3 regions of the Streptomyces sp. NPDC005402 genome follow, and region 3 is predicted to be linked to each of the others. Evidence: riboswitches for the same ligand, from Rfam matches in the RefSeq annotation. Region 3 holds a riboswitch; each other region holds the start of a gene.

Region 1 (2,259 bases), on a different contig from region 3:
GTGGCGAACTCGGCGCCGATCCAGCCGGCGCCGACGACCACGATGTCGTGCTGCCGGGCGAGCACGGGGCGCAGCCGCTCGGCGTCGTCCAGGGTGCGCAGCAGATGCACCCCGGGCACGCCCTCCGTGGCGGGCAGCCGGATCGGCTCGGCGCCGGTGGCGACGACCAGGACGTCGTACGGGAAGGGTCCGGCCTCGGTGTCCAGTTCGTGCGCTTCGGGGCGCACGCCCAACACCTCGCGGCCCAGCAGCAGTTCGATGCCGAGGGCCTCGAAGTCCACGTCGAAGGCGGAGCCCTCGGCCTTGCCCAGCAGCACGGCCTTGGAGAGCGGCGGACGGTCGTACGGCTGATGGGGCTCCGCGCCGATGATCGTGACGGTTCCGGAGAAGCCCTGTTCGCGCAGGGCGACCGCCGTCTGTACCCCGGCCATGCCCGCGCCGACCACGACCACCCGCCGCTGGGCCCGCGCCTGCGTCTGCTCGCTCATTTGATCACCATAGTCAACTGACAATCAGTCAGTCAGGAGCCGTGCGCCGTGACCTGCTGCACAACCTCGCCGACCTGTTCCACCACACTCGTTCCGCTGCCCGGCTGCGACTCCCACTGCCACGTCTCCTCCAGCCGCACCCGGCCGTCGGCAAGCTCCACGACGGTCGAGACGCAGTGCCCGGAGGATGTCGTTCCGTCGTGCTTGAGCTGGACGTACCGGAAGTCGAGACGGTCCCCCGCGCGCGTGCCGACCAGATGTCCGCGTACCACGTCACCGCCCGCGTACTCGGCCCAGATCTGCCCGTCGTTCTCGTGGTAGCTGAACCGGGTCCGCGTGCCCACCTGACCTGGGGCCTGATCGGCCACCGGGGCGAGGACGAGGCCGTCGAGCGAGCGGGGCATGGCGGAAGGCTCCCTTACAGAGGCGCGCGGGCACGGGCTAGGGTGGCCAACGTAGAGCACTCGCGGGAGCCCGGACGCACCGGGCTGAGAGGGAGGCTGGGCGGCCTCCGACCGTACGAACCTGATCCGGGTCATGCCGGCGAAGGGAGGGGCTGGACGCCCATGTCCTCACGTACGTCAGACGTCCTCGTCGTCGGGGGCGGCATCATCGGCCTGGTCACGGCCTGGCGGGCCGCGCAACGCGGTCTCACCACGGCGGTCGTGGACCCCGAACCCGGCGGCGGGGCCGCCCAGGTGGCCGCCGGGATGCTGGCCGCGGTCACCGAACTGCACTACGGCGAGCAGACCCTGCTGGGCCTGAACCTCGCCTCCGCCCACCGCTATCCCGAGTTCGCGGCCGAGCTCACCGAGCTGACCGGCCTGGACCTGGGCTACCGCCGGTGCGGCACGCTCGCCGTCGCGCTGGACGCCGACGACCGCGCCCACCTTCGCGAACTGCACGCCCTCCAGCGGCAGTCGGGGCTGGAGTCGGAGTGGTTGTCCGGCCGGGAGTGCCGTCGGCTGGAGCCGATGCTCGCGCCGGGGGTGCGGGGCGGGCTGCGGGTGGACGGCGACCACCAGATCGATCCGCGCCGCCTCACGCGCGCGTTGCTGGCCGCGTGCGAGCGGGCGGGCGTGGAGTTCCACCGCACCTGGGCCCGACGTCTTCGCGTCGTACGGGACCGGGCCGTCGGCCTCACCACCACGGACGGCGAGGAACTGGGCGCGGCCCAGGTGGTGCTCGCCGCCGGAAGCCTCAGCGGCCGCCTGGAAGGCGTCCCGCAGGCCCTCCTGCCTCCCGTACGGCCCGTGAAGGGCCAGGTACTGCGCCTGACCGTGCCGCCGCGCCTCGCGCCCTTCCTGAGCCGTACCGTGCGGGCCGTGGTGCGCGGCAGCCAGGTCTACCTGGTGCCGCGCGAGAGCGGCGAGCTGGTGATCGGCGCGACCAGCGAGGAGCTGGGCTGGGACACCACGGTGACCGCGGGCGGGGTGTACGAACTGCTGCGGGACGCGCACGAACTGGTCCCCGGCATCACCGAGCTGCCGCTGACGGAGACCCGCGCGGGCCTGCGCCCGGGCTCCCCGGACAACGCCCCACTGCTCGGCCCGACGGACCTGCCCGGCCTCCTGCTGGCCACCGGTCACTACCGCAACGGCGTGCTGCTGACGCCGGTCACCGGGGACGCGCTGGCGCACGCGCTGACGACCGGTGAACTGCCCGACGTGGCCCGCCCGTTCACCCCCAGGCGGTTCCTGGAGTCCGTGGAGCAGCCGGCATGAACATCTCCGTCAACGGGGAGCCGCGCCAGTTCGCTCCCGGCACGGCT
Region 2 (2,259 bases), on a different contig from region 3:
CGCGACGGGCACGGCCATGAGCCCGAGCCGCGCCGCCGCGTTGCCGTAAGGCTTGCGGGGCCTTACTTCAGTACGAGCGAGGTCCATGACTTGACCCAGTCGTCACGGTTGTCGGCGATCTTCGCCGGGTCCATGGTCTCGGGATCCTTGGCCTGCGGACCGTACTGGGTGAACTCGGCCGGCACCCGGGCGCCCTCGACGACCGGGTACACGAACATGTTGAGCGGCATGTCCTGCTGGAACTCCTTGGTGAGCAGGAAGTCCAGGAACGCCTTGCCCCCCTTGGTGTTCTTGGCGTTGCTCAGCAGTCCGGCGTACTCGATCTGCCGGAAGCAGGTGCCCTGCGCGACCCCGGTGGGCGCGGTCGTCGGCTTCGGGTCGGCGTAGATCACCTCGGCGGGCGGCGAGGAGGCGTACGAGACGACGAGCGGCCGGTCGGCCTTGGCCTTCTTGCCTCCGGCCGACCCGGAGAACTCCTCGTTGTAGGCCTGCTCCCAGCCGTCGACGACCTTGAGGCCGTTGGCCTTGAGCTTCTTCCAGTAGTCCTGCCAGCTGTCGTCGCCGTACTTCGCGGCACTCCCGAGCAGGAACCCGAGACCCGGCGAGGAGGTGGCGGCGTTCTCGGTGACGAGGAGGTTCTTGTAGGCGGGCTTGATCAGATCGTCGTACGACGTCGGCGGGGCCAGCTTGTGTTCGCTGAACCAGGCCTTGTCGTAGTTGACGCAGATGTCGCCGGTGTCGATGGGAGTGACCCGGTGCTTGTCCTGGTCGACCCGGTACTCCGCCTTGATCCCGTCGGCGCCCTTCGCCTCGTACGACTGGAAGAGCCCGTTGTCGAGCGCGCGGGACAGCAGGGTGTTGTCGACCCCGAAGAAGACGTCTCCCTGCGGGTTGTCCTTGGTGAGGATGGCCTTGTTGACGGCCTGCCCGGCGTCGCCGTCCTCCAGGACCTTGACCTTGTAGCCGGACTTCTTCTCGAAGTCAGCGAGGACGTTCTTGGAGACGGCCCACGAGTCGTGGCTGACGAGGGTGACGGTCTTGGAGCCGTTTCCCTCGGAAGCGGAGGAGGAGGACGACCCGCACGCGGACAGTGTGACCATGCCGAGGCCTACGACGGCAGCAAGGAACTTCTTGTTGTTCACGGTGATGACCGAACTTCCTACCCAGAATGACCTGGGCGAGGTTCAGAGGGTCTGCGGCCCGATTGCCGCACTCTCAGCGCTGTGGCGCTCCCCTGTCGGATATGAAGATGTACGTACGTCCGTCAGACTACCGCTCGGTGGCCGCGAGCTGACCACAGGCCCCGTCGATCTCCTGCCCACGGGTGTCCCGGACGGTCACCGGCACGCCATGGGCGGCGATGGCCTCGACGAACGCCTTCTCGTCCTCGGGCCGGGAGGCGGTCCACTTGGACCCGGGGGTTGGGTTCAGCGGGATGAGGTTGACGTGCACGGGCTTGCCCCTGAGCAGTCGCCCGAGCCGGTCACCGCGCCACGCCTGGTCATTGATGTCCCGGATGAGCGCGTACTCGATGCTGAGCCGCCGCCCGGACTTCTCGACGTACTCGAACCCGGCGTCGAGCACCTCGCGCACCTTCCACCGTGTGTTCACGGGGACGAGGGTGTCGCGCAGCTCGTCGTCGGGGGCGTGCAGGGAGATCGCGAGCCGGCACTTGAAGCCCTCGTCGGCGAACCGGTGAATGGCGGGCACGAGCCCGACGGTCGACACGGTGATGCCGCGCTGAGAGAGCCCGAGTCCGTCGGGGGCGGGATCGGTGAGCGCGCGAATGGAGCCGACGACCCGCTTGTAGTTGGCGAGCGGCTCACCCATGCCCATGAAGACGATGTTGGAGAGCCGCGCGGGCCCGCCCGGCACCTCCCCGTCCCGCAGCGCCCGCATCCCGTCCACGATCTGGTGGACGATCTCGGCGGTGGACAGATTGCGGTCCAGTCCCGCCTGCCCGGTGGCACAGAAGGGACAGTTCATTCCACAGCCCGCCTGCGAGCTGATGCACATGGTCACCCGGTCCGGGTACCGCATCAGCACCGACTCCACGAGCGTCCCGTCGAACAGCCGCCACAGCGTCTTGCGCGTGGTCCCCTGGTCGGTCGACAGATGCCGTACGACGGTCATGAGCTCGGGAAGCAACGCCTCCTGGAGCTTCCCGCGCGCGCCGGCCGGGATGTCCGTCCACTCCGCCGGGTCGTGCGCGTACCGCGCGAAGTAATGCTGCGAGAGCTGCTTGGCGCGAAACGGCTT
Region 3 (2,259 bases):
TCGGCCTGCTCGATGACCGTGTCCTTGTAGATCTCCCAGGTCAGCTCCTCGGCGCGACCGTCGACCTTCTCCAGCGCCTGGTAGAGCGGCACCGTGCCGATCGGGACGGGGGAGTTGCGCAGCACCCACTCGCGGGTGGTGTGGATGTTGCGGCCGGTGGACAGGTCCATGACCGTGTCGGCGCCCCACCGGGTCGCCCAGGTCATCTTCTCCACCTCCTCCTCGATGGAGGAGGTGACCGCGGAGTTGCCGATGTTCGCGTTGACCTTCACCAGGAACCGCTTGCCGATGATCATCGGCTCGATCTCCGGGTGGTTGACGTTCGCCGGCAGCACCGCGCGGCCCGCCGCGATCTCCTCACGGACGACCTCGGGAGTGACGTTCTCCCGGATGGCCACGTACTCCATCTCCGGTGTGATCTCGCCGCGACGGGCGTAGGCGAGCTGCGTGACCGCCTTGCCGTCACGGCTCCGGCGCGGCTGGCGCGACCGCCCGGGGAAGACCGCGTCGAGGTTACGGAGGCCACCCCGCGGTGAGGTGTGCTTGATCCCGTCGTCCTCGGGGCGCACGGGACGACCCGCGTACTCCTCGGTGTCCCCGCGGGCGATGATCCAGTTCTCCCGCAGTGGCACAAGGCCCCGGCGGACGTCCGTCTCGGTGAGCGGATCGGTGTACGGGCCGGAGGTGTCGTACAGCGTGACCGACTGCCCGTTGGTGAGGTGCACCTGACGAACCGGCACCCGCAGATCGGGGCGCGAGCCCTCGACGTACGCCTTGTGCCAGCCGATGGACTTCCCGGCCTCCGTGTCGAGCTGGTCGTTCTGCTCGGAGGCAGGCGTGCGCGCGTCCTTGATGGTCATGAGACCTACTCCCTACGCCGGCATTACCCGGTAACAGGTTCGGCGGTCGACGCAGCGGTTTCCGTCGGCCGACGTTTCGTGGGGAACGTCACTCGCTGGAGATGACGTTCCACGTGAAACATCGCTGGGACGGAGGTCAGCGCCCTCTCAGCCCGGTGCTCCGAGCTCCCGCGTGTACAAAGGTGGCTCCACGCTAGCGTCAATTCGGGCGCGGTGAACAGAGGGCCCCTGTCGTTCTTGCGATGATCGGGCGGTGACCACGACGCATCAGCCCCCGTACCCGCCTCCCGAGCCTCCGCGCCGACCGGGCTCCGGAAGCGGCCCTGGGCACGGCCCCGGCAGCGGCTCTCGCGGTGGCTCCCACGGTGGCTTCGGGGGCGGTGAGGCCGGTGGGGTCGGAGGGGCCGGCGGCTGGCACGAGCATGAGCACGAGCCCAGGGGCGGGCACGGCGGCGGTCCCGACTACGGCCGCGGTCAAGGCGCGAGCCACGGTGCCTCAGGCGGCGGTGGCGGCGGTCTGGGCGGTGGCGGTGGCCATGGCGGCGATGGGCGCGGGCATGGTCCCGGTGACGGGCACGGTTCCGGTGACGGGCACGGGCATGGGAGCGGGCCCGGGCATGAGAGCGAGGCCGGCTCCGGCGGTGGGCACGGTCACTCGCACAGTCATAGCCATGGACCGGCAACTCCCGTCTCCAAGCACCTGCGCAAGGTCATCGCGGCAATCCTCATCCCGTTCGGTGTAGCTGTGGTGGTGGGGCTCGGGGTGCTGTGGCCCGGTGGTGCCCCGGCGCACGAACGCACCGGGGTCGGCTTCGACCGGCAGACCCAGCAGGCCACGGTCAGCAAGGTCGTGAGCGTCAGCTGCAAGTCGGTGAACGCCTCGGGGGAGACCCCGACCGGGGACACCTCCACCGCCGAGGGCTCGTCCGCCGAGCAGCAGGCCAACGGCACCTGCAAGAAGGCGACGATCCGGGTCGACACCGGCGACGACAAGGGCCGCACCTTCACGGAGATCGTCCAGCCTGACCAGTCGCGACAGTTGCACGAGGGCGAGAAGGTCGTGGTCGCCTACGAGCCCTCCGCGCCCAGGGACCTCCAGTACTCGGTCACCGACGTGAACCGCAGGTTCCCGATGGGCCTGCTCGCCGGGATCTTCGCGCTCGTCGTCGTTGTCGTCGGGCGGCTGCGCGGTGTCATGGCACTGGTCGCGCTGGCCGTCAGCTTCCTGCTGCTGAACTTCTTTGTCCTGCCCGCGATCCTGCAGGGCTCGAATCCGCTGCTCGTGGCGGTGGTCGGGTCGAGCGCCATCATGCTGATCGCCCTCTACATGTGCCACGGTCTGTCGGCCCGTACCTCCGTGGCGGTACTGGGCACGCTGATCTCGCTGGTGCTGATCGGC

Evidence for each region. Region 3 has a riboswitch for thiamine pyrophosphate ahead of thiC (phosphomethylpyrimidine synthase ThiC). Riboswitches for the same ligand answer to the same signal wherever they lie in the genome.
Region 1: it holds a riboswitch for thiamine pyrophosphate, as region 3 does, so the genes downstream of both, thiO (glycine oxidase ThiO) here and thiC (phosphomethylpyrimidine synthase ThiC) in region 3, are expected to answer to the same signal.
Region 2: it holds a riboswitch for thiamine pyrophosphate, as region 3 does, so the genes downstream of both, ABZT02_RS29800 (thiamine ABC transporter substrate-binding protein) here and thiC (phosphomethylpyrimidine synthase ThiC) in region 3, are expected to answer to the same signal.

What each region holds. Positions count from the first base shown of each region.
Region 1 is NZ_JBEXFB010000004.1:357,884-360,142, reverse strand. It holds gene ABZT02_RS10125 (FAD-dependent oxidoreductase) at 1-488, opposite strand, end outside; gene ABZT02_RS10120 (hypothetical protein) at 521-892, opposite strand; TPP riboswitch at 945-1,057, shown strand; gene thiO (glycine oxidase ThiO) at 1,055-2,212, shown strand; gene thiS (sulfur carrier protein ThiS) at 2,209-2,259, shown strand, end outside.
Region 2 is NZ_JBEXFB010000017.1:140,049-142,307, forward strand. It holds gene ABZT02_RS29795 (iron ABC transporter permease) at 1-18, opposite strand, end outside; gene ABZT02_RS29800 (thiamine ABC transporter substrate-binding protein) at 63-1,142, opposite strand; TPP riboswitch at 1,139-1,246, opposite strand; gene rlmN (23S rRNA (adenine(2503)-C(2))-methyltransferase RlmN) at 1,270-2,259, opposite strand, start outside.
Region 3 is NZ_JBEXFB010000014.1:91,751-94,009, forward strand. It holds gene thiC (phosphomethylpyrimidine synthase ThiC) at 1-860, opposite strand, end outside; TPP riboswitch at 853-1,042, opposite strand; gene ABZT02_RS26380 (YibE/F family protein) at 1,114-2,259, shown strand, end outside.